One region of the Staphylococcus massiliensis genome, then DNA from elsewhere that is predicted to be linked to it. Evidence: predicted binding sites of a transcription regulator. Region 1 holds the regulator's gene; the other holds the start of a gene.
The links. The regulator NrdR, encoded in region 1, represses ribonucleotide reductase genes. The targets are predictions, from matches to a motif close to AACACNATATATNGTGTT.
Positions count from the first base shown of each region.

Region 2: the regulator NrdR is predicted to act here: its motif matches at 2,825-2,842, upstream of nrdI (class Ib ribonucleoside-diphosphate reductase assembly flavoprotein NrdI).

Region 1 covers NZ_CP171119.1:1,460,856-1,476,608, reverse strand. Annotated here, with positions in the region: gene rplT (50S ribosomal protein L20) at 1-306, opposite strand, end outside; gene rpmI (50S ribosomal protein L35) at 364-564, opposite strand; gene infC (translation initiation factor IF-3) at 589-1,116, opposite strand; ribosomal protein L20 leader region at 1,140-1,273, opposite strand; gene ACF3N8_RS07155 (amino acid permease) at 1,337-2,830, opposite strand; lysine riboswitch at 2,901-3,073, opposite strand; gene thrS (threonine--tRNA ligase) at 3,129-5,060, opposite strand; gene dnaI (primosomal protein DnaI) at 5,367-6,290, opposite strand; gene ACF3N8_RS07140 (replication initiation and membrane attachment family protein) at 6,290-7,678, opposite strand; gene nrdR (transcriptional regulator NrdR) at 7,681-8,148, opposite strand; gene ACF3N8_RS07130 (glyceraldehyde-3-phosphate dehydrogenase) at 9,472-10,473, opposite strand; gene coaE (dephospho-CoA kinase) at 10,725-11,342, opposite strand; gene mutM (bifunctional DNA-formamidopyrimidine glycosylase/DNA-(apurinic or apyrimidinic site) lyase) at 11,359-12,231, opposite strand; gene polA (DNA polymerase I) at 12,246-14,876, opposite strand; gene pnpS (two-component system histidine kinase PnpS) at 15,126-15,753, opposite strand, start outside.
Region 2 covers NZ_CP171119.1:72,753-88,505, forward strand. Annotated here, with positions in the region: gene nrdF (class 1b ribonucleoside-diphosphate reductase subunit beta) at 1-27, opposite strand, end outside; gene nrdE (class 1b ribonucleoside-diphosphate reductase subunit alpha) at 182-2,287, opposite strand; gene nrdI (class Ib ribonucleoside-diphosphate reductase assembly flavoprotein NrdI) at 2,287-2,649, opposite strand; gene ACF3N8_RS00315 (DMT family transporter) at 3,193-4,050, shown strand; gene queF (preQ(1) synthase) at 4,070-4,564, shown strand; gene ACF3N8_RS00325 (peptide MFS transporter) at 4,732-6,246, shown strand; gene ACF3N8_RS00330 (peptide MFS transporter) at 6,494-7,999, shown strand; gene ACF3N8_RS00335 (diacylglycerol kinase family protein) at 8,686-9,597, shown strand; gene ACF3N8_RS00340 (5'-3'-deoxyribonucleotidase) at 9,726-10,256, opposite strand; gene hisC (histidinol-phosphate transaminase) at 10,411-11,466, opposite strand; gene ACF3N8_RS00350 (ABC transporter permease/substrate-binding protein) at 11,533-13,056, opposite strand; gene ACF3N8_RS00355 (ABC transporter ATP-binding protein) at 13,053-14,012, opposite strand; gene recQ (DNA helicase RecQ) at 14,196-15,753, opposite strand, start outside.

The sequences.
Region 1 (15,753 bases):
GTCTGAAATAGCGATTTCAGATAACATTTTACGGTTAATATCGATACCAGCTTGTTTTAAACCGTTCATTAATCTTGAGTAGCTCATGTCGTGTTGACGAGCTGCTGCATTGATACGAGTGATCCATAATTTACGGAAATCACGTTTTCTTTGACGACGGTCACGGTATGCATATTGACCTGATTTCATTACTTGTTGTTTTGCTACTTTATATAAAGTGCTTTTAGCACCGAAGTAACCTTTAGCTAATTTGATCGTTTTTTTACGACGCGCTCTTGTTACTGTTCCACCTTTTACACGTGGCATATAGAATTCCTCCTTTTAACTTTTCGCATGTCTATTCATGCATTCTTTGAATTTAGATTATTTTACGTATGTTAATAATAGACGTACACGTTTAGCATCACTTTTTGAAACTAATGAAGCTTTACGTAATTTACGTTTTTGTTTAGTTGTTTTGTTTGCAAATAAGTGAGAAGTGAAAGCTCTAGAACGTTTTAATTTACCTGAACCTGTTCTTTTAACACGTTTAGCAGCTCCACGGTGAGTTTTCATTTTAGGCATGAATAATTCCTCCTATAGATTTGTTTATTTTTCGTTGATTGGGGCTAACATTAAGAACATTTGGCGTCCTTCCATTTTAGCCTTTTGCTCAACAGTCGCAATGTCTTTACATTCTTCAGCGAATTGTTCTAAGACACGTTGACCAATTTCTTTATGAGTAATCGCACGACCACGGAAACGAATTGAAACTTTACATTTGTCGCCTTTAGTTAAGAATTTACGCCCGTTTTTAAGTTTTGTATTGAAATCGTGCTCTTCAATTGTAGGACTTAAACGGATTTCTTTTACGTTAACGACTTTTTGTTTCTTCTTCATTTCTTTTTCTTTCTTCTGTTGCTCGAACTTGTATTTACCGTAATCCATGATTCTAGCAACTGGTGGTTTTGCTTTAGGTGCTACTACTACGACATCTAAACCAACACGATCGGCCATATCAAGGGCTTCTTTTTTAGATTTAACTCCAATTTGATCACCATCTTGACCGATTAAACGTAATTCTTTTGCGCGGATTCTCTCATTAACTTGCGTTTGATCTTTAGCTATGGTTGACACCTCCCAATGAATTTACGAATCGTCCAAGCAAAAAAGAGCGAAAGACATAAATGTCTCCCGCTCCTTAACGCACATGAACATACATGTAATTGTCGTTAACCTGCCAACAGCTTGTGCGTCGCTACAGGTGAGAAGCGGGATGCTTCTACTTGGTCCGTTTCGTATTCAACGTCTACTATCTTACCAAGTATGTTCATTAAAGTCAATCACTTTTTCTAAATTAATTATGTTTTACTTGATCCATTGAGTTCTCTTGACTTAAATCAACTTCTTTTAATGGAATCTTCTTCGTTTTATATCTTATTTTATGATAGATAAAGAATGCTAAGAATATCGGAATACCCATGTAAGTGATGAAGAATCGTTTAATATCAAAATCACCTGTTTTAATTAAGTCAACATCCTGACCTAAGATAACAAGTACACAGAGTAAACCAGCGAAAATTGGGCCGAATGGGAAGAACATCGCTTTATACTTTAACTTAGATTTATCATAATCTTGCGCTTTGAACGCACGTCTAAATCGATAATGGGAAATCGCAATACCAACCCAGGCAATAAAGCCTGTTAAACCACTTGCCGCAACGATGTACTCATAAGCTTCACCACTAATATGTTGAAGTAAGAATACGATAATAACAATAATCGCAGTTGCTAATAATGACATAATCGGTGTACCTTGTTTATTCGTTTGACCGAACTGTTTCCAAGCAAGTTTATCTTTACTCATTGAGAAAAGCATACGCGTTGACGCATACATGCCTGAGTTACCTGCTGATAATACAGAAGTTAAGATAACGGCATTCATAAATGATGCTGCAAAAGCAAGTCCTGCATTCTTAAATACAAGTGTAAACGGCGACATCGCGATATCTTCTTCGCCACCCATTAAAGCACCACTTGTATACGGAATTACCATACCAATTACAAAGATGGCTAAAATGTAGAATAACAAAATTCTCCAGAATACTTGCTTTATAGCTTTTGGCACAGCACGCTCTGGATTCTCAGATTCCCCTGCTGTAATACCGATTAACTCAGTACCTTGGAATGAGAAACCGGCGATTAAGAATACACCAAGAATCGTTAAGAAACTACCACCAAGGCCATCACCTAAAATAGGTCCTTCACCTTGCATAAACGTTTCAAATCCAATGAATGGTCCACCTAAAATACCAAAAATTGTAAGTAAACCTACTATAATAAACACGATTACTGTTAAAACTTTGATTAAAGCAAACCAATACTCACTCTCACCATATACTTGAACACTTAACATATTAAGTCCAAAAATAATGGCTAAGAATATCGCACTCCAACCCCAAGCTGGTAAAAATTGTAACGGCGACCAATACTGTATAACTTGCGCTGCAATGGTTACATCGGCTGCAACGGTAATGACCCAGTTAAACCAGTAGTTCCAACCTAAGGCGAATCCTAGCGACGGATCTACAAATCGTGTCGCATATGTACTAAATGAACCTGAAACCGGTAAATATGTTGCCATTTCACCGAGTGAGGTCATTAAGAAGAATACCATAATCCCGATTATCGCATAACCGAGTAAGGCACCAAGTGGCCCAGCATCGTGAATGGCACCACCAGATGTCATAAATAATCCTGTACCAATACAACCTCCAATAGCAATCATGGAGACGTGACGATCTTTAAGACCGCGTTGTACTTCATTTTGTGTCTTATGATTATTTTCCATATTCTTATCCTTTCTTCAGTTGAGAGGCAAAAATAAAAGGCTGCATTTTGAAATGCAACCTTTTGTCATTTATATAGGTAGCACATCACATGTTGTGACAGTCCAATTCCTTTCGGCAATTGGCCCAACAAAACGTACGATGAATACGCTTTGTTTCGGCAACGTTACCTTTCGTACTTTCAACATATGTTTCATCAAACTTCTGAAGTACTACTGATTAAAGTTGCGACCTCTAACTTCTTTAAATATTTAATTAACGATAACTATACATTATAATGTGTATATTTTCAAGCTTTCATTACTTTTTCAGACGAATTTCGTCAACTAAATCCCAGATAAATGTATCGCGTTCAACAGTTTCTTGATCTTGTGAACCGTATTTACGCACGTTAACTTCTTTATTTTCAACCTCTTTGTCACCAATAACAATTTGGTAAGGGATTTTCTTCATTTGCGCTTCACGGATTTTATAACCCATTTTCTCATTACGGTCGTCGATTGATACACGTACGCCTTGAGATTTTAACTCATCTTGTAAAAGTCTTGCATAATCATAGTGTAAGTCTACATTTACTGGAATAATTTCGACTTGTTTAGGCGCTAACCATGTTGGGAATGCACCTTTAGTTTCTTCAGTTAAGAAAGCAACGAAACGTTCCATAGTTGATACGACACCACGGTGAATAACGACTGGACGGTGATGTTCACCATCACTACCGATGTATGTTAAATCAAACTTTTGTGGTAATAAGAAGTCTAGTTGTGCTGTAGATAACGTTTCTTCTTTACCCATCGCAGTTTTAACCTGAACATCAAGCTTAGGACCATAGAATGCCGCTTCGCCAATTGCTTCTTCATATTCTAAGCCTAACTCATCAACCGCTTCTTTTAACATGCCTTCTGCTTTTAACCACATGTCATCGTCATCGAAGTATTTATCTTTATCCTCAGGGTCACGATAACTTAAACGGAAACGGTAATCTTCAAATCCGAAATCTTTGTAAACCTCAATAATCATTTCAACAACGCGTTTGAACTCTTCTTTAATTTGATCTGGACGCACGAAGATATGTGCATCATTTAAAGTCATACCTCGAACACGTTGTAAACCTGAAACAGCACCACTTGCTTCATAACGATGCATTGTACCAAGTTCCGCAATACGGATTGGTAATTCACGATAAGAATGCGGCTTGTTCGCATAAATCATCATGTGGTGTGGACAGTTCATCGGACGCATTACCATTTCTTCAGATTCATCTAATTTCATTGTCGGGAACATATCATCTTGATAGTGATCCCAGTGACCTGACGTTTTGTATAAATCAACGTTCGCCATAACTGGTGTATACACGTGGTCATAACCAAGCGCAACCTCTTTATCAACAATATAGCGTTCGATTTCACGACGAATTGTTGCACCATTTGGTAACCATAATGGTAACCCAGCACCAACTAATTGATTATTTGTGAAAAGCTCTAAGTCTTTACCAATACGACGGTGGTCACGTTCTTTACGCTCTTCTAAAACTTTTAAATGCTCTTTTAATGCTTTCTTATCGAAGAAGGCTGTACCATAAATACGTTGAAGCATTTTATTGTTACTATCGCCTCTCCAATAAGCACCAGCTGTTGATAATAATTTAAATTCCTTAATTTTAGAAGTTGAAGGTACGTGTACACCGCGACAAAGGTCAGTAAATTCACCTTGAGAATAAAGTGTCACGTTCTCATCTTCAGGAATCGCATCAATTAATTCAAGCTTGTATGGATCATCGCTAAAGAAATCTTTAGCTTCGTCACGTGATACAACTTTACGTTCAATTTTATGATTTTCGTCGACAATTTTCTTCATTGTCTTTTCAATCTTGTCAAAATCTTCACTTGAAATACGAGTGTCCATATCAAAGTCATAGTAGAAGCCCTCTTCGATAACAGGACCAACACCAAACTTAACATCGCCATATAAACGTTTTAACGCTTGCGCCATTAAGTGTGCTGTTGAGTGACGTAATACTTCTAACGCCTCTTCACTACCAGGCGTAATTATTTCAAGTTCTCCATCTTCTTCAAGTGGACGTGTTAAATCAACCATTTGCCCATTATATTTACCGGCAACTGCTTTTTTACGTAATCCAGGACTAATAGATTGCGCGATATCTTCAGTAGTTGTACCGTGTTCAAATTCCTTCACATTACCATCTGGAAATTTTACTTTAATTTGATCCATGATATTGCCTCCTTTTATTTTAAAAAACGCAAAAAAGACCCCATCCCATAAAGGGACGAGGTCTAAATCGCGTTACCACCCTAATTGACTCATAAATGCATGCGCACTTAAAAGTAACTCTACTTAAGATAACGGTCTTGAGCCGGGTGTTCATTACAAACACCAACAAAGAGGGAGTAACAAATAAATATGTATCTCATGCTCTCAACATATGCATAATTCTCTGTACATACAGTGATTCATCTATCGTATCCTCGAGATTTTTCCTTTGAATTTAAGTCTATTATACAACACTTATCTCAAATTTCAATTGTTTCTATAATTTTCACCATCTAAATAAAATGGCGTTGCTAATGTTTTAATACGCTCCAAGATACGTGCAGCCTTCGTAGCTTCCGCGCCTCCACGGGTAATTGAAAGGTGATGTTCAAGCTCGTCTAAATCAAAGTTAGATGTAAAGAACGTCGGTAATTCATTCACCATTCTATAATGTAATACTGGTCCAATAATTTCATCACGAACCCATGGTGTCACTTCTTCAGCACCAATGTCATCTAACATCAACACGTTAGCCTCTCGAACAAATTTTAATTTATCTTCAAACGACCCATCCTTAATACCAGATTTCAACGCACGGATAAATTCAGGCAAGTAGACAACCGTTGACGGCACTTTTTTAGTACGTAATTGATTAGCCATGGCACCAATGATGAACGATTTCCCTGTGCCAAAAGGCCCATAGATATAAAAACCTTTTACAGAACGACCTTCCGTTATTGCATTACACACTTTCTCAGCTTCCTGCGCAATTTCAATACGTTGATGGTCATCTAAATGAATGTCTTTCAAGTTCGCATTTAACGTATCATGATGCATGTGGTATGACGTAATCAAATTCTTAAATGCTTTCTCTTCATCGTGCTTAATTTTACATGGGCACGGCGTATATTTGATCTTAATACGACCATTCTCGATGTACAGGCTCGGTACGTGACCTTTAACGAAATTCGGACAATCTTCGAACTTATGATTGTCTGTGTAATGTTTTTGCTGGTCTTTATACTCCTGCAGAATATTCAAATCTTGATCAATCATATGTGTCGTCAATTCTGATTGATGCGCATCTAAGAACGCCTTAACATCAGGATCATTTAGCACATCGCGTTTGATTTTGTCAATGCGCGCTTGTAACTTATCTTGGTTTCCCATAATACTTCCGAAAGATTTCATTATACGTCATCCTCCCCCCAATTTTCTTGTAACCTTTTGTAAAAGGCCTGTCGTTTCTTCTCAAGTTCCGCTTCTTCTTCAGCTGACAATGTTTTCTTACCTTTAGCAGGTTTAGATGCATTCGATTTCTTATTTTGAAGCCATTTAGGCGTTTTCTCTTTAGAAACAATTTGTTTCTGAGATGATTTCGCTTTAGAAGCTTTTCGCTTTTGTTGGCTTTCTTGAATGTTCTTAGAGTGTTCATAGGCTTGTTCAGCATTTTGTAAGCCCTTTTTCTTCCAGCTTGACGCAATTTCTTCTACATAAGAACGATTAATCGTGTAATCATTTTTAAGCATGACATATTGTAGCAAGATATTAATAACGCCGAATGGTAATTTCTCACGTTCAATCAAATCTTCTATGAGTTTCTTTTGACGTATGGTTGGTTCAGATTCTGACCACGATGCTAACATATCAATTGGACTCGTCTCATCCAACAATTCAAACCAAGCTGCCATTCCATCTTCAGATGAAGTCGCCTGTTCACGCGTTTTAGAATCCTCGCGCTCATACGATTGCTGTTTTAATTCAGGCAATTCTTTTTCATGCTCCATCAGATAATACGAACGCGCATATTTACGCAGCGACTCAGTCGAAATGCGTTGATTACTCGTTAAAGATTTTAGAATGATAGATTTCATCGACGACTCATTCAATCCGTATAGCGTCGCGAGTTGTATGATGAGCGCCTTAATATCCTTCGACACAATTTCCTTACTCACATAGTGATGTTGCAATAAATCATATAACGTCTCAAAGTTAAATTTAAGCTCTGATAAGTCGACACCTTGATACTTCTGCTCCCCTTGAACGTTCGTCGCGTCCAAGCTAAGCGCGTCCTTAGGTATTTCAAAGACATCCGTGAACTTCTTCGTTATCTCTTGAAAAGCACTTAAGTCTTCGTTTGGCTTCGTAAAATACGCCTTCAATTGTTGGTAACGCTTCTTCTCTACAGCTTGATATAAATACACAGATAACATTGGATCTTGGAAGAATTGATGTGGTGTAGGTAAAGGCAATAGTTGATAAATAAAATGTGACGCATCTTGATTATGTTGCACAAAGGATTTAATAAGCCCAATGCCCTCTAACGCATCCATCGCGGCTCTAAATTTCATCAAATTAACTTTTAATTCATTCATAATCGTATAATGCGTTAACGGTACCGCTTCCATCATTTCGCCAAATTGACTTAAATAAATATAGATACCTACTGCTTTAGGCCCGATTAACGGCGTAAAGAGTCTATTTAGTACATTTTGCTGCATATGTGAAAAGTGAAAGTCTTGTACTACACTAAAACCATCTTGAGGTCTTAGGCTAAAATCATAAGACGACATCGACATACTTACTCACTCCGTTTATTATCTTTTAAAATACCTTGCATGGATTGTAATAATTGATCGACATCTTTAAATTCTCGATAAACTGACGCAAAGCGCACGTAGGATACTTGGTCAACGTGCATCAATAAATCCATCACGTACTCACCAATCTCACGTGAAGATATTTCTGAATGACCATCTTCTCGCAATTGCCATTCTACTTTATTCGTAATTTCCTCTAATTTTTGAAATTGTACGGGTCTTTTCTCACATGAACGGACCAGCCCATTCAAAATCTTATCGCGGTTGAATTGCTCTCTCGTACCGTCTTTCTTCACTACAATTAATGGACTCACTTCAATATGTTCAAATGTAGTAAAACGTGTACCACAAGTTTCACACTCGCGACGTCTTCTTATTGCATTCATTTCATCCGCGTGACGAGAATCTACCACGCGAGATTGAGTAGCATTACATTTGGGGCATTTCATCCATTCTCACCTTTCATCCATTTAATTTCTCTTTATTATACTATAAATCACGCTTTCACAAAAGAAAGGACGTGTCCCCTCCTTGAAAAGCCCTTTAGATGATACTTCTGAAAAGTTAAGAAGGAAGCGGGTTAACGTTCGTCTAAACAGACGAACGTTTCTTGTTTGAGACTTTTAAGGAAAATATGATTTTAAATAGTCTTGTATTGGGTCAGTTATGCGAAAGAAATTTCAAACAATCGCATAAGGAGGCCGTTACGCGAAAGATTTTCAAAACAATCGCATAACGAGGCCGTTACGCGAAAGAAATTTTAAACAATCGCATAAGGAGGCCGTTACGCGAAAGAAAAATAAAACAATCGCATAACGAGGCTGTTACGCGATAGAAATTTCAAACAATCGCATAAGGAGGCCGTTACGCGATAGAAATTTTAAACAATCGCATAAGGAGACCGTTACGCGATAGAAATTTTAAACAATCGCATAACGGCAACGCTATCATATAGAAATCATAATCAATAATTAAACCAACGATTCAAATAATGAAAAAATTTTCGATGGCGAAAATTCTCCTTGTTACAAAGACTTAATCAAACAATGTAATATGGGCGCCTTGTTACAAAGATCAACTCAAACAATGTAACATGGACGCCTTGTTACAAAGATCAACTCAAACAATGTAACATGGACGCCTTGTTACAAAGATCAACTCAAACAATGTAACATGGGCGCCTTGTTACAAAGATCAACTCAAACAATGTAACATGGACGCCTTGTTACAAAGACTCAATCAAACAATGTAATATGGGCGCCTTGTTACAAAAACTCAATTAAACAATGTAACATGGGCGCCTTGTTACATAGACTCAATCAAACAATTTAACATGGACGCCTTGATACAAAGACCGACTTAAACAATGTAACATGGGCGCCTTGTTACATAGACTTACTCAAACAATGTAACATGGGCGCCTTGTTACAAAAACTTAATCAAACAATGTAATAAGGGCGCCTTGTTACAAAGACACGATCAAACAATGTAATATGGACGCCTTGTTACAAAGATCAACTCAAACAATGTAACATGGGCGCCTTGTCAAACAGACCTTCACAAACTGCGGAGCAACATATGAGTTACACTAAAGAATTTCAAACAATCGTATAACGCCCCCGTACCACTAACTAACTAAACCCAATTCACCCACACTACAGCCCCGCCGTTAGCCCCCATTTTCAAAAAAGGCATAAAAAAAACAACCTTAGGCACTAATGCACCTAAGGTTGATTGCAATATCCATATTAAGATTTTATCTTAGTTTCAGATTATTTTAAAGAATTTGCAATTAACTCAGCAACTTCTACAACGCGGTTTGAATAACCCCATTCGTTGTCGTACCAAGCTAATACTTTAACTTTATTGTCGCCCATAACGATTGTAGATTGAGCATCAACAATACTTGAATGTGGGTTTGTATTGAAATCAACTGATACTAAAGGTTCTTCAGTGATGTCAACTACACCTTTATATTCACTGTTTTCGAATGCTTTATTAACTTCTTCAACAGTTACATCTTTCTTAAGGTCAACCACTAAGTCAACGAGAGATACGTTTTTAGTTGGTACACGTAAAGCCATACCGTGTAATTTACCTTCAACTTCCGGTAATACTAATGCTAATGCTTTAGCAGCACCTGTTGAAGTTGGAATGATACTTTCATTACAAGCTCTCGCACGACGTAAGTCTTTATGAGGATTGTCTAAGTTCTTTTGATCGTTTGTAATCGCGTGAACTGTAGTCATAAGACCATTTTCGATACCGAATTCGTCATTTAAGATTTTAGCTACTGGCGCTAAGCAGTTTGTTGTACATGAAGCGTTACTGAATACGTCATATTTTTCAACGTCTAAGTCTTTGTCGTTAACACCTTTAACGATCGTTTGAACGTCGCCGCCTTTAGATGGCGCAGTTAATAATACTTTTTTCGCACCAGCTTTAACGTGTGCACTTGCTTTATCACCATGGTTGAAAGCACCTGTTGCTTCAATTACAATATCAACATTTAATGATTCCCATGGTAAGTTTTCAGGATTACGATCAGAAGTTAATTTAATCTCTTGACCATCGATTTCAATGTTGTCACCTTTTACTTTAACATCTTTTTCGTATAATCCGTGAGTAGTATCGTATTTAACTAAGTGTGCGATTGTTTCTGGTGGATAGCTCGCGTTGATTGCTACCACATTTAAGTCATCGCTATTCATAGCAATACGTAATACCATTCTTCCGATTCTTCCTAATCCATTAATTGCAATATTTGTTGCCATTTTCAAAAAGCACCCCTCGAAATTGTGTTATACTTTATAATCAAAAGTATAGCACAATTATGAGAAATTGAAACCGTTTTCCTAATAATTTATGAATTAAATTGAAAGTATTGATATATTAATGCTTTAAATGATTAAAACCGTTAATTATCTTGTAATTTTATACTGTTAATCACCGTCACCCTCCCTTGAAAAGCCCTTTATAATCCTATAAAAAAACTGAGATGACATTCATCCCAGTTTTAAATAAATTATTCAGTTTCATTTTGTTCTTCTAAATAGCCTTTTACCTTCAACACAGCTTCTAAGTTTTGTTTCAGTTCAAGTAATGAACCTAAGTTTTCAATCACAACGTCCGCCATACGGCTCTTCTTATCAATTGAAATTTGACTATACACACGTGCTTTCGCATCTTCCATCGAAAGATCGTTACGCTGCATTAAACGGTCAACTTGAATACTTTCAGAAGCGTATACAAGCCACGTTTCATCGACTGTGTCTTCTAAGCCATTTTCAAAGAGTAACGGAATATCCATCACAACATCGTGACCTTGCTCAAGTAAAGCATCCTTTTCATCATCCATAATTTCACGAACAATTGGATGAATAATTTGATTAAGTTGCAGGCGTTTCGCGTCATCCGTAAACACAATGTTACCTACATATTGACGGTCCATTTCTCCTTGATCATTAATAGCTTCATCACCAAACACTTCACGGACTTGCTCAAGGCCTTTACTACCCTTCTCAACGGCTTTACGTGAAGCAATGTCAGCATCTACAATTTTAAACCCATGTATTTCAAGTAACTCAGCGACTGTAGATTTACCTGTCGCAATACCTCCTGTTAACCCTATAACCTTTGGCATAGTTTCCCTCTTTCCTCTAATTTTGGCAGTTTGGACAATAGTGCGTATTACGCTTGCCAATAATTTCTCTACGAATTGATGTTCTACAAACCGGACACGTGTGCTTTTTATAAACTTGAAGGCGATCTTGCATCGTACCTTCATTACCGTCTGCATGACGATAGTTCGTCACACTCGTGCCACCGTATTTTATACCTAATTTAAGCACATCAACAATTTCTTGAAAGACGCACATTTTATCATCATCAGATAATTGCTTAACTTTAGTAGCAGGATGCAGCTTCGCATTAAATAACGCTTCACATGCATAGATATTGCCACAACCCGATATAACACGATGATCGAGAATCACCTGCTTAATCGGTTTAGATTGAACAGATTTTTGATTTAACTTATGCATAAAGTGTGCATATGCCGAATCATCAAACGGTTCCGGCGCGATTTCCTTAAGCGACGGATATCCGTCATACGTCCCAATGTTACGTAACTCCCCGAATCGTCTAATATCAGAGAACACAAGCAACATATCATTATCAAGTTTAAATGCCACATGCCAATGTTTACGGTAGTTCTCAACCGGAATGTCCTCAATGTTGTTAACAATAAAGAATCCACCTGCCATACCTAAGTGGCCTACAATTATACGCTTATTCGAATCTTTTCTCAAATGAAATAGAATATATTTGCTACGTCTTTCAATTTTTTCAATTGTATAAGATATCGCATATTTTGAAAAGTCCTCTAAAGTATTTCCCTTGATGATCGTCTGACGACCCTCTTTCTTTCCTTGAAATACTTGTACAGAGTAATAAATATCTATAATTGTTTGACCTTCCGCAAAAGGTGTAATGCCTTTTTTGACATGTTCAACTTCTGGTAATTCTGGCATAGTCGTCCTTCTTTCTATTTAGCATCGTACCATGTAGGTCCATAATTCGCATCGACTTGTAATGGTACATCTAAGTCGATCGCATTTTCCATGATGTCTTTTACAAAGCGGCTAAACGCTTCAATCTCATCTTTAGGCACCTCAAAGATCAGCTCATCGTGCACTTGTAAAAGCAATTTCGCATTAAAGTCTGTGTCTTTGACCGCTTCTTTAAAATGAACCATCGCAAGTTTAATAATATCAGCTGCACTACCTTGGATAGGTGTGTTCATCGCAGTACGCTCAGCGAAACTACGACGATTGAAATTACGGCTCGTGATATCTGGAATATAGCGACGTCTGTTATACAATGTCTCAACGAATCCATCTTGTTTCGCATCTTGTATGATGTCATCCATATATTGTTTTACCCCTGGAAAATGACCAAGATATTCATCAATAAATGCTTTTGCTTGTTTACGCGGAATACCAAGACTTTGGCTTAAACCATAATCACTTATACCGTAAACAATCCCAAAGTTAACTGCTTTAGCTTGTCGACGCATATTTGATGTTACGTCATCTGCTTTCACATCAAATACCTTCATCGCAGTCGTCGTATGAATGTCCTCGCTTTCAATAAAGGCTTTAGATAAAGTTTCATCACCAGTGATATGCGCAAGTACGCGTAACTCGATTTGAGAATAATCGGCCGCAAAGATCACATAATCCTTATCGGTTGATTTGAACGCTTTACGGATTTTACGCCCTTCTTCTAAACGAATTGGGATATTTTGTAAGTTAGGATCAATAGACGATAAACGACCTGTTTGCGCTAACGTTTGATTGAAGCGTGTGTGAATGCGATTATCTTCAGCAATCACTTTCTGTAAGCCTTCAACATATGTCGATTGTAGTTTCGCAAGCTGACGATATTCTAGAATATCATCAATGATCTTATGTTTACCTTGTAATTGTTCCAGTACGTCTACTGCTGTTGAATAACCTGTTTTAGTCTTCTTAATAACTGGTAGTTCAAGCTTTTCAAATAAGATAACTCCAAGTTGCTTAGGTGAATTAATATTAAAGTCTTCACCAGCAGCTTCATGAATACGCTCAATGAGAACGTCTAGTTTTTCTTGAAGTTCTTTCTCCATTGTTTTAAGTTCATTTACATCCGTGTAGATACCTATTTCTTCCATCTCACTTAAAATTTTCGCAAGCGGTAATTCAAGCTCTTTTAACAGTTCTAATTGCTTATAAGCTTCAAGTTTCTTCGTTAATTCAGGTTCGAGGTCGTGCGTGGCTTTTAAAATAGTGGCCACATAATCATCAAGCACGTTGCTTTCAGGAACCTGGCGTTTCTTACCTTTACCATAAATCGCTTCTTGAGATTTCACATAACCGATATTGAACTGAGATACCACGGATTGAACGTCCTCAATCGTGTGCGACGGGTCTAGAATGTAACTCGCAAGCATGAGGTCGAACGTGATGTACGCGATTTCAAGATTTAAACGGTGGCTCGCCACATACGTTTTCTTCGCATCAAATACAACTTTCTTCGTTTTATGAGAAGCTAAGAAAGTTTTTAAATCTTCATGATTCTGAACCTGATCAGCGTCTACCACAACGAAATGTTCGCCGTCTGAAATACCAAACTTGAGGATGTCATCCTTTAAATAATTGAAGCCGTCGAGTTCGAAGTGAATCGTCGCTTGATCAAGGTGCTTAAAGTCAATTTGACTTAAATCGTTTGAGACGTCGATTTCAACTTCAGTCACTTCTTCGGACACGTCTTCATCTGACATTTGGTTGAGTAATTGTTTAAATTCAAGCTCTTTAAACAATTTAATCTTGTCGTCTTCTTTAATTGAATCAGGTAACTTCGTTTCATCAAGTTTAACTTCAATCGGGCTATCAACGTTAATCGTCGCGAGTGATTTACTCATTAAGGCATCATCTTTATGATCGATTAACTTTTCCTTCATCTTTTTACCAGAAACGTTATCGATGTTGTCATAAACACCTTCAACCGTTTCATATTGGTTAAGTAATTTAATCGCTGTCTTCTCACCAACACCTGGCACACCTGGAATATTATCTGAAGTGTCACCCATTAAACCTTTCATATCAATAATTTGATGCGGCGTTAAACCGTTATATTTTTCACTAATGAAGTCTGGTGTGTAGTGGTCAACATCTGTTACACCCTTTTTCGTATAGTAAATCGTAGTATGTTCAGAAGCGAGTTGCGTTAAATCGCGGTCACCTGTAATGATGATTGTTTTAAAGCCTTCCTGATCAGCTTGTTTACTCAACGTACCGATAATGTCATCCGCTTCATAATTCTCAAGCTCATAGCGTTTGATTTGATACGTATCGATTAACTTACGAATGTACGGGAATTGCTCGCTTAATTCAGGTGGTGTCTTCTGACGACCGCCTTTATAATCCTTGAATTCCTTGTGACGGAATGTCGTTTTTCCTGCATCAAAAGCTACGAGAAAATGAGTAGGTTGTTCATCTCTTAATATTTTTTCTAAAAGCATCGTAAATCCATACGTTGCGTTCGTATGAATACCTGACTTATTTGTTAGTAGTGGTAAGGCGTAGAACGCTCTAAAACTTAAGCTATTACCATCGATTAATACTAATTTCTTCAAAACTTTTGACCTCCAGACAATGTTTCTTTCATTTTATCATATCTATTTTTATTACCGTATAGAAATCACTTATTTGGCGTTAAATGCTTGAAGTTATTAAGGTTGGACGATTGATTCAATGCCGTGGCGGTTGCTAAACGTAACCACCCCTTTGTTTTAGAAGCCTTTTCAAAAAGAAAAAGGACTGAGACACGTTTGTATCTCAGCCCTAGTTAATTTGTGCTATTTAAATTTCTATTTCAACGTAAATCATTCATAAAACGTAACTCTAAAGAGTGACCCTTTGTCTACTTCGCTTTCTACTTCAATGGTACCGTTAAAGGCTTCGACGATATGCTTCGTGATGGATAAACCAAGTCCAGTACCACCAGAATCACGGCTTCGTGCTTTATCTACACGGTAGAAGCGCTCAAAGATTCTCGGTTTTTCTTCTTCGCCGATACCGATACCTTCATCTTCGACTTCAATGATTTGTTGGTCTTGTAAATCTTTAATGCGAAGCGTTACCTTGCGATCTTCTGGTGAATAATTGACCGCATTCGTCATTAAGTTTACGATAACTTGTGAAATTTTGTTTTCATCAGCATTCGTGTATACATCAGGCTCGATTTCAGTAATTAACGTAATGTCTTTACGATTTGCGAGCGGTTCGATAACTTTCTTCGCTGATGCGGCCACCTGACTTAAATTAATTCGTGTCTTTTTAATAGAAGAATTTTGTTCGATTTTAGATAAATCGAGTAAGTCATCGACTAATGATTGAATACGGTTCGATTCTTTTAACATAATCGATAAGAACATATCTAAAGATGCTTCATCATGCTTCGCCCCATCTTGCAACGTTTCCGCAAACCCTTTAATTGACGTGATAGGTGTA
Region 2 (15,753 bases), 1.0 Mb from region 1:
TTGTGTATTCCAATTGACAGCAATCATTTTAATTCTCCATTCATTTAAATTTCTATTTCGTTAGGCACTTCAATTCATTCTTAATTAAAAGACTGATATAACGTTTGTTTAATATATTACGATCATTTATCGCTAAAATAGAACACCCATTTTCAAAATGGATGTTACTATTTCTATCTATTTAAATGGCACAACTTGTACATTCATCTACGCTTAATAATTTGTTACGTGTATAGTAAAGAGATTTTAACCCTTTGTAGTGTGCATATACATATAAACGTGATAATTCACGTGTAGAAATCTCAGAATTCACGTAAAGAATCGTTGAGATACCTTGGTCAACGTGCGTTTGAATTGTTGCGATTAAATCAATTAATTTCATTTGGTCAGTATTGAATGCTGACTTGTAATACCACATCGTTTGAGGTGATAAGAATGGCATTGGATAAAATGTTTCAGCATTGCCGTAAGTACGACGTTCAATCTGGTCTACAATTGGCATCACTGAGCTTGTAGCATTTTGAACATATGAAATACTTTGTGTCGGCGCAATTGCTAAACGATAAGCATGGTATAAGCCATGTTCTTTAACTTTTTCTGCTAGTGCTTTCCAATCTTCTGTAGTTGGAATATCTAAACCTTCGAATAAAGCTTTAACTTTATCATATTTTGGTGAAAAATCATTTTCAGTATAACGATTGAAATACTCACCGCTTGCGTAATCTGAATCTTCAAAGCCTACATATTTTTCTTGACGGTCTTTTGCAATTTGCATAGAACGTTCGATTGAATAATAGTTCATCATCATGAAGAACGTATTCGCGAAGTCTTTCGCTTCTTCAGATTCATAATTAATATGGTTTTTCGCTAAATAACCATGAAGGTTCATAACACCTAAACCTACTGAGTGAAGTTCACTGTTAGCCTTTTTAACGCCAGGTGCGTTTTGAATATTTGCTTCATCACTTACAAAAGTTAATGCATCCATACCAGTATGAACTGAATCTCTAAACTTGCCTGATTCCATAACATTCACGATGTTCATAGAACCAAGGTTACAAGAAATATCTCGTTTAATTTCATCTTCAATACCGTAATCATTTATAATTGAAGTTTCTTGTAATTGGAAGATTTCTGTACATAAATTACTCATTTTGATTTGACCAATATTAGAGTTAGCATGTACTTTATTCGCATTATCCTTGAACATAAGGTAAGGATAACCAGATTGTAATTGCGTTTGAGCAATAATGTTTAACATCTCACGAGCATCTTTTGCTTTTTTCATGATATTAGGATTCTCAACAAGTTTATCGTAGTAATCATCAATATTAATATCATCTAGTGTTACACCATATTCACGTTCAACAGTGTGTGGTGCGAACATATAGAAGTCCTTACCTTCTTTCGCAAGATCAAAGAATTTAGAAGGTACAATTAATCCTGTTGAAATTGTAGATAGACGTAAATCTTCATCTGCGTTTACCTTTTTTGTATCTAAGAACTCTTCAACATCATAATGGAAGATATTGAGATAAACCGCACCAGCACCTGGACGTTGACCAAGTTGATCGGCATAACTAAAGCCACCTTCTAAGGATTTAGCTACTGGTAGCACACCTTTAGCTACACCTTTAATGCCTTTAATCGCCTCACCTCTAGCACGTAATTTAGATAAGTTGATTGCAACACCGCCGCCAATTTTACTTAATTGTTTAGCTGTAGAGTCGATAAAGTTAATAGAATTTAAGCTATCGTCTACTTCAAGTAAGAAACATGAAACAAGTTCGCCACGACGTGCACGACCTGCATTTAAGAATGTAGGTGTTGCAGGTTGATAACGTTGTTCAATCATCGCTTGGATAAATTGCTTAGCTGTCGCTTTATGACCATCAGCTAAATATAAAGAAACGATGACAACGTGTTCTTTATAATCCTCTAAGTATTGAGTTTTATCATTCGTTTTTAAAGCATAATCTTTAAAGAATTTACTTGCTGACATGTAACTCGCAAAAGTAAAAGGTAAATTCTGAGCAAAATCTGTAATTTCTCTTAAGTCCGCTTCACTGTACTTTTCAAACACATCGAAATAAAAATCCTGATCTACTAAGTAATGTAAGCGCTCAATCGCATCGTCAAAATAGATTGTATGATCTTTAATTTCTTCCAGGTAATTCTCTAAAGCTTCTTGGTCCTTCTCAAGGTTGAAGAAGCCATTCTCTTTACGCTTAGTAACTTCATTATTTAGTTCAATATGGTTATATGTTTTTTGTTCCATCGTCTTCATCAAAAATTGCCCACCTTATCCTTAAATTCTATAACGTCCTGCTTATTGCCTTGTAACTCAAATTTCATAAGTAAGGGTACATGATATTTATCCGCAACAACACGGCCTGCTTTCGCAAAATTCTGTCCCCAATTTCTATTGCCACTCGCTGCTACAGCTGATAGATTGGCATGATTGATGTCTAAAAATTGTTGTACCGGTTCTGGAACCTCCCCAAAGCCGATTGTACCCGTGACTAATATAAAAGCTTCATCTAATTTTGTATGCATGTTATCAGATGTTATCTCGAACGTATCTTCGATTTCAGTACGCTTAATAAATCTTCTAACATTGCCTGTGAATGAAAAATACACAACTTTCATATCGCCACCTGCTTTCTTAACATTCTAATTATGTATGTTCGAACACGACTACATATAGTATATGAAAATTGTTAAATAAGAAGTAAATTGTTTGAGTTTTTGTTTGAAAACATAATAAAACGGGTGTAAATCAACTATAATGATGTGATTCCAATCTATATTTGTTTTATTCCAAACCACAATATATTGTGTTTGATTTCAATCACTCATACTATATTATGTGTTCATTATACATAACTCATAATTAGATTTAAAGACAAACACCTAGTGAAAAATGTCACCTTTTGTCATATTAAGCGATGAAATTGCATCTACATCCACTCACTAAGAATTTATGACAGAATTTAAAACTTCTTTAGAACACACTTTTATACGTAAAATTTTCACGATACTTCAACACGATAAAACATCACTGTTCGCTTATCGAACATATGTTCTATTTATAGAATAGCCTATTCTTAAATTAATTTCAACTGTATAGGAAATTAAATACAAATATGCTAATATAGATACGTTAAAATTTAGAATTGAGGCGATTTTGGTTTGAATTCAAAATTAAAAGGTATTATCGCAATCTTAATTTCAGCTATCGGATTTAGTTTTATGGCTGTATTTTTTAGATTATCTGGTGATTTACCTGTCTTTCAGAAATCTTTAGCAAGAAACCTAGTGGCTATGTTTATACCCTTGTTTTTTATTCTTAAATACAAACAACCATTTTTTGGTAAACTTTCAAGTCAACCACTATTGTTTTCTCGCTCAACATTAGGATTACTAGGCGTTTTATTAAACATTTACGCCATTGATCATATGGTACTTAGTGACGCAGATATTCTTATGAAACTTAACCCATTTTGGACGATTTTATTAAGTTTAATTTTCCTCCATGAAAAGGTAAGAAAATACCAATGGATCGCTATGATTATTGCAATATTAGGGATGTTACTCATCGTTAAGCCAGAATTTTCATCATCAGTGATTCCAGCTATTGGTGGCTTACTTTCAGGAATTTTCGCAGCAAGTGCTTATACTTGTGTACGTGCACTAAGTGCTAAAGAGAAACCTTATACAATCGTATTTTACTTCTCTTTCTTTTCAGTCATAGCATTAATTCCATTCGTTATATTTACGTATGAACCAATGACTACGAAACAAATTTTATTATTAATAGGTGCAGGTCTTTCAGCTGCCGTTGGTCAGATCGGGATTACCGTTGCTTATAGTTATGCGCCAGCAAAAGACATTTCAATATTCACATACGCATCTATCATATTCACAGCAGTATTCGGTTTCTTCTTATTTAATGAAACACCTGACCCATTCGCAATTGCAGGTTATGTCATTATTCTAGGAGCAAGTTATTACATGTTCCAAAAAGCGAGAAGAAGTCGCATTTCATAACTATTAAAGGAGTGTTTACATGAGTAGAGAAAAGCACGAATTAGACGATCTAACATTGCTCGGTAACAAAAACAATACGTATCATTTCGATTATGATCCAAAATTATTAGAGTCATTTGATAATAAACATCCAAACCGTGATTACTTTGTAAAATTTAATTGTCCTGAATTTACATCACTATGTCCTATCACAGGACAACCAGACTTTGCTACCATTTATATTTCATACATCCCTAATATTAAGATGGTAGAATCTAAGTCACTGAAACTTTATTTATTTAGCTTCAGAAATCATGGGGATTTCCATGAAGATTGTATGAATATTATTATGAATGACTTAATCGATTTAATGGATCCTCACTATATAGAAGTATGGGGCAAATTCACGCCACGTGGCGGTATTTCAATTGACCCTTATACGAACTATGGTAAGCCTGGAACGAAATACGAAAAGATGGCCGAACATCGCTTAATGAATCACGATTTATATCCTGAAAAGATCGATAATCGTTAGATTTGTATAAATTATTTATAAGCAACAAATTGTTAAGGAGTTAAGTTCACAATATCTTAACTCCTTTTCTTTATGTCGAGTTAAATATTAAAAATTTTCAAAAAACTTCTTGTTAAATCAAATTGTAACGTATAAAATAAAATTCAGAGATATCGAGAGGTGAAGTTATGGGAAACACACATTACACTAAAGAAGAAATTATCGAAAGCACACCGCGTTCAGGATTCTTTGGGCATCCTAAAGGATTAGGAACACTCTTTTTCACAGAGTTTTGGGAACGATTTAGTTACTATGGCATGAAAGCCATCCTGGCATATTACATATACTATTCGGTTGCTAAAGGTGGATTTGGCATTGAGCAAGGTCTAGCACTACAAATCGTGTCTATCTACGGTGCCCTTGTTTACATGAGTGGTATTATTGGTGGTTGGATAGCCGATAGAATAACAGGCACACGCCACGCGTTATTCTATGGTGGTATATTGATCATGATTGGTCATATTCTACTGTCATTACCGAATAATTTCACATTATTATTACTAGCATTATTGTTCTTAATTATTGGTACCGGATTACTCAAACCAAATATTTCATCAACAGTTGGTTTACTTTATGAAAAGAACGATCCAAGATTAGATTCAGCATTCACAATCTTTTACATGTCTATTAACATGGGTGCGTTCTTATCACCTTTATTAATTGGTTGGTTACAAGTAAACGTAGGATTCCATGCCGGCTTTGCTGTAGCAGCAATTGGTATGTTTATAGGTCTTGTGATTTACTTCTTCACTAATAAAAAGCACTTAGGCTTAGCAGGTGTTGAAGTCCCTGACCCATTATCAAAAGATGAAAGATCTAAATTCATTAAAATTATAAGTGTCGCAGTAATTGCTATTATCGCTGTAACTGTATTATTAGCAGTCATGAACAAACTTTCTCTTGAAAGTTTTGCGAATATTGTGTCTATTTTAGGCGTTGTTATTCCTTTCATTTACATTGCACGTATTATTTCAAGCCATAAAACGAAATCTCACGAGCGAAAACGCGTACTTGCTTATATACCTTTATTCGTAGCATCTGTAGCATTCTGGATGATTCAAGAACAAGGTTCAACAATCATTGCTCAATTTGCAGATACTAAAACACAACTTAGCATGTCTAAATTAACTGGTGGCGCCATTGATTTTAATATTCCAGCTTCATGGTTCCAATCAATTAACCCATTAGTAATCATTATCTGTGCCCCACTATTTTCTTTAATGTGGGTCAAGTTAGGTAAATTTAACCCTTCTACTGTAGTTAAGTTCGCTATTGGTACAGTTTTAGGTGGTATTTCATACATCATAATGGTTATTCCTTTAAGTGGCGAAGTAACTTTAATTCATCCAATGTGGATTTTCTTGAGTTTATTACTCGTTACTTTAGGAGAATTATGCATCTCACCTATTGGGTTATCGACAACTACGAAATTAGCACCTGAAGCATTTACAGCACAAATGATGAGTATTTGGTTCTTATCTAACGCAATGGCTCAAGGCTTAAACGCGCAAATGGTTAAAGTTTATACAACGATTAGCCAAGGTGACTACTTCTTATATTCAGGCATTATTGCCATTAGCATAGGTGTCGTGCTCTTATTATTTAGTCCATTCATTAAAAAATTAATGGCTGGCGTGAAATAATCGAAAACATAAAAAATTACGTAACTTTTATAAAAGCAAAATAATCGTCATCATGACGGTTGTTTTGCTTCTTTTTTATGCATAATACATTGATTTTATTGATTAATAACAAATAAATTAAAACAGAAATTAACATTTCTAATATTGTTGATTTTCTAAATTTTGTTGTAATTTAGCAAATAAAGACGTATGATTTTAAATATCGACGAAATTATATATTAAGGGAAAAAGAAAGGTGTCTTTTAAAATGAGAAATAACAATAATCGTGGTGCACCGACCGAAATCCCTCAGACCGGATTCTTTGGACATCCAAGCGGTTTAGGGATACTTTTTTCAGTTGAATTTTGGGAGAGATTCAGTTACTACGGCATGCGTGCACTACTCATCTTCTATATGTATTATGCGATAGAAGATGGTGGGCTAGGACTCGAACAAACGACCGCTCAGTCGATTCTATCAATCTACGGGTCGTTAATTTTCATGACGTCTATTCTTGGGGGATGGATTGCAGATAGAATTTTAGGTACAAGGTCAGCAACTTTCCTAGGTGGCGTATTAATTATAATCGGCCACATATTCTTAAGTTTACCGATAGGCGGCCTTGTCGCATTATGCATTTCGATGTTCTTTATTATCATTGGATCAGGTTTAATGAAACCGAACATTTCAAATATCGTTGGTCGTTTATATCCTAAAGGCGACTCAAGAATGGACTCAGGTTTCGTTATATTTTATATGGCAGTCAATATGGGTGCCCTTATCGCACCTATTGCACTTACGCATTTCGAGAAGACTAAAAACTTCCATGGCGGTTTCTTAATTGCAGCAATTGGTATGGGATTAGCTCTAGTTATCTACCTACTATTCACACGTAATACGCTAGGTCAAGTTGGGTTAAAACCAGAAGACCCTTTATCTCATAAAGAAAAGAAACTCTACGGTAAGATTTTCGGTTTCTCAACATTAGCACTCGTTATTGCAGCTATCATAGGTTTAATGACACAAACCTTAACGTTCGACTTAATTAGTTATATCGTATTAGTGCTCGGTTTAGTTTTACCAATCGTATACTTCACGATCATGATTCGCAGTAAAGAAGTATCAGATACTGAACGATCACGTGTTTACGCATTCATACCATTGTTTGTAGTTGGTGTCATTTTCTGGTCTATTCAAGAACAAGGTGCGAACGTACTGAACGTGTTTGCTAAAAAGAGCGCTGATTTATCGCTCAATTTATTCGGATTAGAGTTTGATTTTCCATTGACGTGGTTTCAAACGATCAATCCTTTCTTTATCGTAGTATTCGCACCTATTATTTCATTCTTATGGAAAAAGCTTGATAAGTATGAACCAAGCTTACCAATGAAGTTCGCAATCGGTTTAATGTTCGCAGGTGCTTCATTTATACTAATGATGGTTGTTATTATGATGACAGGAAGCGCTAAAATCGCGGTATTTTGGATTATTCTTTCATACATGATTTGCGTTATTGGTGAGTTATTGATTTCGCCAACAGGTAGTAGTTCTGCTGTTAAATTAGCACCTCTAAAATTTAACGCGCAAATGATGAGTCTTTGGTTACTTACTAATGCAACTGCACAAGCTTTAAATGGACAACTCGTGAAATTAATTCCTATTTTAGGAGACCGCAATTACTTTGGCTTTATCGGTGGTTTCGCTGTTTTAATAGGTATCGTGATTTTCTTAATCACACCTATCATAAAGAGAAGTATGAAAGGTATTCACTAATAATAAATCAATGCAAAGCGCACAAATTCATGTGCGCTTTTTTAAATATGAATAAACGCATTATACCAGTAATTAACAAACAATTTAGAATATTAGTGATATAAAATTTTCAATAATGCAGATTCAACGAAAGCTTTGATATGTTATAATTTAAAAGTAAATTTAGTTGTAAAACATTATAGTTTTAAATATACACATTACATAAGAGGAAAAATGATGAGATTTTCAATATCCCTATTTTTATTATTATTATACATATTACCAATACCATTTATTTTGTTGTATTGCGTTTACGAATATCATTATAAGTACATATATATAATAGTTACATTACTATATTTTCTGGTTTCATGTTTTCAATTAAGATATTTATCCATTTTCAGGATTAACGTAGGCCACCTCATCATGCTTTGTACATCTTTATTCGCTTATGAGAGTATCGCTGTTAATAGTGCTTGGGAATGGACGTTTAATAAATATGAACCGATTTATTTCATCTTTTTAACGACGCTCTTATTATATATCTTTCAAATGCTATTATTAGTGTCTTTTAGAAAAAGAAAGGTATTATAAATAAAATAGATACAAACATAAGCAAGCGTATTTATCTTTGCCAAAGAGACAAAATAAAGTATAAAATATGTAATGAACATACAAAATTTACCTTTAAGAAAGTAGGTTATTTTATGTCTCATAATTATGAACATGGCATTCTTTTTTATCATGAACATTCTGGTTTAGATGATATCAACCTAGGTATTGGTACTGCAACGCAATATTTAAGTCAGATGTGTAAGCGCGTAACTGTTCAACTTAGTGAAGAAAAAGGACAAATTAAAGACTATTGTAAAAAGATAAAAGAACAAACGTATGCCGAAGATGCTGATATTTTATTCATTTTAGGCGGAGATGGCACAGTCAATGAGCTTGTAAATGGCGTATGTGAGAATGGATTAAACTTACCAATCGGCGTATTACCTGGTGGTACATTTAAAGATTTTACTAAAACACTTAATTTAGATGGTAACTTTAAAAAGGCAAGTGAACAATTACCTCAAACTACTCAGAAAGCATATGATGTTATGAAAGTTAACGGTGAATATGCACTCAACTTCGCTGGTATGGGGCTTATGGTTCAAAACGCTGAGAATGTTCAAGATGGTTCAAAGGATATCTTTGGTAAATTAAGTTATATTGGATCTACGATTAAAACTTTAGCGAATCCAACACACTTTGATTATAAAATGAAAGTAGACGACTATACTGAAGAAGGCGACACATCTATGATTCTTATCGCTAACGGCCGCTTTATCGGTGGCGGTAAAATTCCTATGACCGACATGACGCCGGATGATGGTACGTTAAATGTTTTCATTTTTAACGATTATAGTGTGAGTATCATGAAAGATATTTTTAGCTTACGTGATAGTATGAATTGGAACGAAATTAGTGAAAATATTGGACATGTTGAAGGTAAGCACATTCAAATTGAAACATCACCGACTATGAAGGTTGATGTCGATGGCGAAATTGCTTACGAAACACCTATAGACATCGAAATCTTACCGCAACATATTGAAATCCTGACACTACAATAAAATAAATGATATTGATAAAAAACATATTAAACCCGATTCCACACGACCAAAGTCACGATCGCAAAATCTTAACTGTATGTTTAAGATTACGACAAATGACTGGTAAACGCGTGAAATCGGGTCTTTTTTTAGTTTAGAAAGTAAGCTTCGACTTCTTTCCAGTTATTTAAACGTGTAAACTCAGTTTCGTTTACATTATGTGGTGCTGTAAACATAAGTGGTTTACCTGTATGAATACGTAGTTGTTTCGGATTATCGTCAATCAAATAATCTGTAAGTGCGACATTTTTACGTCCACAGAATACGAAATGTTGTGGGTCTAGGAATGCGAAATGTTCACGTAACCAATCATATTTATCACTAAATGAAGTCGGCACATCCATAGCTGCTGTAACGATATAAATATCGTAATGTTCATTTAACTTCTTAACAACTTCAACTGCATCAGGAATCACTTTTAAGCGTCTGAAAAAGCCGTTACTCGCAAGTATATCCTTAATCACAGCTTGATGTTCAGGCATAACATTGCGTAACTTATCGCCTTCAAGACTTTCCAACGTAACGCCTAATTCTGTCTTTTTATTAAACTCTTCTAAAAGTGAGCCAACCGTATCAGCTAGCACTTCATCCATATCTATACCTATAGATTCTCTTGCCATGAATTACAACTCCCTTTTAATAGTAGCACCACAAGTATATCAAATTTGTATATGAATCACACGCAATCATTATCACACTAAAAAAGCGGTAGAGAAATACCAATGATTTCTTCTACCACTTCTTTATCAGGGTTTTACGCTATTAAAACAACATTTAAAATTCAAATGACTCTAATACGCGTCTAACTTTATCATTTTGATCTTCGAAGCCAATTGAAATGCGTAAGCCATCAGGGAATTCTCTCGTAATTGCCCCTACTTCTAATAGTGCTTCATATAAATCGTGAGGTCGATCCGTTTTAACGTAGATGAAGTTTGTTTCACTATCATAGAAGTGCTTACTTGCTTCAAGTTCATAGAATTTTTCACGCTCAGTAACAACTTTAGATGTAACATCTTTTAAATAATCTTGGTCTTCAAGTGCTGCTTGAGCTGCTACTTGCGTTAAGACACCAATATCAAATGGCGGTCTAATTATATCCCAGTTGTTGACGTGAGATTCGTCCGCAATGACATAACCGATACGTAAACCAGCTAAACCATAAGCTTTGGAGAAAGTACGTAATAATACGACGTTTTGATATTTGTCTTGTAGTTCGAATGTATTCGGATAATCTTCTTGGTTAACGAATTCAAAGTAAGCTTCGTCCACCATTACCAATACGTCATCAGGCACTTGTGAAATAAAGTTTTCAAGCGCTTCATGCGTTACATAAGTACCTGTTGGATTATTCGGATTACAAATCCAAACCATCTTTGTTTTGTCATCAATTTCATTTAAAATGCCATCTAAATCAAAGTAACCGTCCTTTAAAGGTACTTCAACAACTTCAGCGCCTTCTACAATCGCATTGCGTTTATATTGGCCGAATGTTGCTTCACTAGTAACGATTTTATCGCCATCATCAAGTTCAGTGCGTGTAATCGTTAGAATTGCTTCGTCTAAACCAGCGCCAAAGAATAATGTTTTGGGATTAATATTGTAAAATTCACTTAATGCTTCACGTACTTGAGGTACATCTGTTTCAGGATAATAGAAGATGCGATCTAAGTTTTCTTGAATCGCTTCTTTAACTTTCGGTGAAGGTCCATAAACGTTCTCGTTAGATGCGAGTTTAAATAAATCAACGTCAAGGTTATATTTATCTTTTAATCCTTCTGGTGATAAACCAGCTTGGTAAGCTTGCATGTCTTTTAATTGTTCCTTCATAAGACCACCTCAGTTTCTATGTTTTAGATATTATAATTTAATTATAAATCTTTTACACAATAAAAATCAATCAGACGACTTTAGAAGCCCTTCTTTTTCAAGATATTCACGTGCTACTTTCTCTGGTGATTCACCTTCTACAGACACTTTATAGTTCATCTCTTGCATGTCTTCATCAGAAATTTTGTTCTCAAGTTTATTTAACGGTTTCTTAATTTCTTCATGTTTTTCGATGTAGGACTTTTTAAACATTGGCGCACCTTGATAAGGCGGAAACACTTTCTTATCATCTTCTAGCACAATCATATCGTATTTCTTAAGTTCTGCATCTGTTGAATAAGCGTCGATGAGATTGATATCACCCTTTTCAACAGCTTGATAACGTAACTTAGGTTCCATTGTTTTTACGTCATCAAAGTTTAAGCCATAGGATTTCTTAATTGCTTTAAATCCATCACCGCGGTCATTAAATTCCATAGTGAAACCAGGTTTAATTTCGTCTTCAACCTTTTTCAAGTCGCTAATCGTTTTGAGGTCGTGTTCTTCAGCAAAGTCTTTCTTAACCGCAAGCGCGTATGTGTTGTTAAATTTCATTGGTTTTAACATCGTCATATCATGTTTTTTCTCAAGACTTTGTTTCGCTTGGTTGTATACTTTATCTGCATCTTTAGATTTAGGCGGTTCTTTTGTAAGTTCGCCTAAAACCGTACCTGTAAACTCAAGGTAACCATCTATGTCTCCAGATTTTAAAGCGTTAAATAAGAATGATGTTTTACCTAAACCATCTTCTACTTTTACCGTGTCATCTGTTTCTTCTTCAATCAGAATCTTATACATATGTGTAATAATCGAAGGCTCAGCACCTAACTTACCAGCTATTGTGATATTGTCACCCTTCTTCGTGAGCATAGGACCTACGATGACGAGTAACATAGCGAGTAAAATACTTAACAGGATGATTAAGGCCTTTTTATAAGAGACGCGCTCTAAATAACGAAGCACAAAGTCAAATAGGATGGCTAAAATCGCAGCCGGTATTGCACCAATAAGAATTAACGATGCATCATTGCGATCGATACCGAGTAAGATAAGATCACCAAGACCACCTGCACCAATTAAAGCTGCGAGTGTAGCCGTACCAACGATAAGCACCATAGCTGTTCGAATCCCTGCCATAATGACGGGCATTGCGATTGGTAACTCTACTTTAGTTAAACGTCGTAACGGCTTCATACCAATACCTTTAGCCGCTTCAACAAGAGAGCCGTCTACTTCCTTAATACCCGTGTAAGTATTACGGAGAATCGGCAATAATGCATACACGACTAACGCAATTATAGCTGGTACTTTACCGATACCGAATAACGGAATCATTAAACCAAGTAAGGCGAGTGATGGAATCGTTTGAAGCACCGCCGCTATATTAATCACGATTTCTGAAATTTTCTTCGTCTTAGTTAATAAGATACCGAGTGGCACACCAATTAATCCCGCGATTAACAGTGCTATAAAGGATAATTGAATATGCTCGATTAACACTTGCAACAGTTCAGACTTACGTTCTGCTAACGTTTCGAAGAATTGTTTCATGATAACGCACCTCTTTGACTATGAGCTAAGAAAGTAAAGACGTCTTGTCGGTTAAGCTGGTAAAACATTTCGCCATCACAACATACCAAGACGTTATCTGAACGGGATAACTCATCATAAATATCTTGTATCGTCGCATCTTCACTCACGACTGGTAAACTCGGATCTTCATCCGTCTTAGGTAAGTGAATTTGGTTAATAATATCTTTCACCGTCACTTGTTTAATCATATATGCGTCTAAGTCACCAATAAATTGTCTTACGAACTCATTTTTCGGCTGCGTCATAAATTCATCAGGTGTTCCAATTTGTTCTTGGTGCCCCTCATTTAAAAGACAGATACGATCACCTAATTTGAAGGCTTCTTGTATGTCATGCGTCACGAAGACAATCGTTTTCTTAATCTTACTTTGAATATTTAATAAATCATCTTGAAGTTTTTCTCTACTAATTGGATCTAATGCACTAAACGGTTCATCCATGAGAATAACAGGTGGATCTGCAGCTAATGCACGAAGCACCCCAACTCTTTGACGTTGCCCACCTGATAACTGATGAGGCAGACGGTCTTTATAAACTTCAGGTTCTAAACCAACCATTTCCATAAGTTCGTTAACACGGGCGTCAATGCGCTTAGCGTCCCATTTCTTCATTTGAGGCACTTGCGCGATATTATCTTTAATCGTCATATGCGGAAATAAAGCAATTTGTTGAAGCACATAACCAATATCCCATCTCATTTCATGAACAGGATAACTACTTATTGGTTTGTCGTTGAAATAGATAAACCCGTCTGTTAAAGGGATTAAGCGGTTAATCATCTTAAGTGTAGTCGTTTTACCGCAACCAGATGGTCCAATTAAGACGAAAAATTCGCCCTCTTTAATATTAAAGCTTAAGTCATCTACGGCTACTTTATCCTTGTAACGCTTGGTCACATTCTTGAATTGAATCATATCATTACCTCTTTTAATATGTATTTTTAACAAAAGATGATAAATTAATGTAAGTTTAGAGTATATTCCAAATTTTTACAACATTTAATATTGAAAAAGGTTTACCTACTTCAAATCACATACCAACACATACTATAAAAGAATCGGAATTATGAATGATTCGAGTAGATAAACCTATAATGTTTAAACCTTATCTTTATAAGACTGAATCGTTTCTAAGAATTTAGGGCAATAATGTTTAAGTTTATAACTACCTACCCCATCTATAACTATCATATCTTGTTTCGTTTCTGGTTTACGTTTCGCAAATTCTTCTAATGTATAATCAGAGAATATACTTACTGGCGCGATGTTCAATTTATCACTTAATTGCTTGCGCACTTTAATCAATTCATCAAATAAGGCACGATCAATACCTTCAACAGTATTAATACTAACCTTTTCTCTAGCTTTTTGTTTAAATGGTGTCGTAAATACAGATTTTTCACCACTTAATACTGATTTAACCGTTTTATCACAGATTAAAACACCATCTTGTTCATTTAAAAAGCCCTTAAAACGGAGTTCATCGATAAGATGATGACATTCACTTGTTGTATACATCTTCATAAGTCCAAACGTCGTCACCTTATCAAATCCGGAATGCTGAATGTAATCAGATGTTTCACCACGTAGGACTTGAATAACGGTATTATATGTTTCCTTCTGACCAAGTCGACAGATACAACTAATAATTTTCTGAGCTTCTCTTGTCATGTCGTAAGTCTTATCTTGCTTTTGACAATTGCTACACTGTCCACACTCTTCTAGCTTTTCATTAGGTTCAAAATAATGCACCAAAGTCGCTTCTAGACATTTCTTTGTCTTTGTGTAATGCATCATCTTAGTGAGCTTTTCACCCATGCGCTCTTTATAATCTTCGTCGGCTTGAGACGATTGTATAAAGAACTGATGTAGCCCAATATCACGGTCGCTAAACATCAAGATACATTCACTATCAAGACCATCTCGCCCTGCACGACCAGCTTCTTGGTAGTAACTTTCTAAATCACCTGGCATGTTATAGTGAATCACGTAGCGTACATTTGATTTATCGATCCCCATACCAAAAGCGTTCGTCGCAACCACAACATCGACATTATCAAACACGAAGTCATTCTGAGCTTCTTCACGTTCCTTATTTGTCATACCAGCATGGTAAAAGATTACACGCACATTTTCTTGCTGCAAAGCTTCATAAATTTCTTCAACTTGCTTTCTCGTTGAACAATAAATAATACCTGATTGTTTATCGTGTGCCTTAACATAATCAATCACGAATTTTTGACGTTGATAAGTTGGATTCACCTTGAAAATGAGATTTCGACGCTTCGTACTTGTTTTGACAAGGTTCTTTCGGTCAATTGTAAGACGCGACATAATATCCTTCTCAACTTCATTCGTCGCTGTCGCAGTTAAAGCAACAATTGTAAATGCTTGTGGTAGTGATAATACTTTATGTATAACTTCTTGGTAACTCGGTCTAAAATCATGCCCCCACTTAGAAATACAATGCGCCTCGTCAAATGCAATGAGTTTAATATCAAGTTTTCGAATCATATTCATGAAGTAATGTTGTGAAAAGCGCTCAGGTGCAATAAAAAGAAATTGAATTTCACCTTGTTTCAGTGAAGCTTCAACTTCTTTTTGCTGTTGTTGCGACAAACTACTATTTAAATAAGCAGCTTTAATACCCATTGCC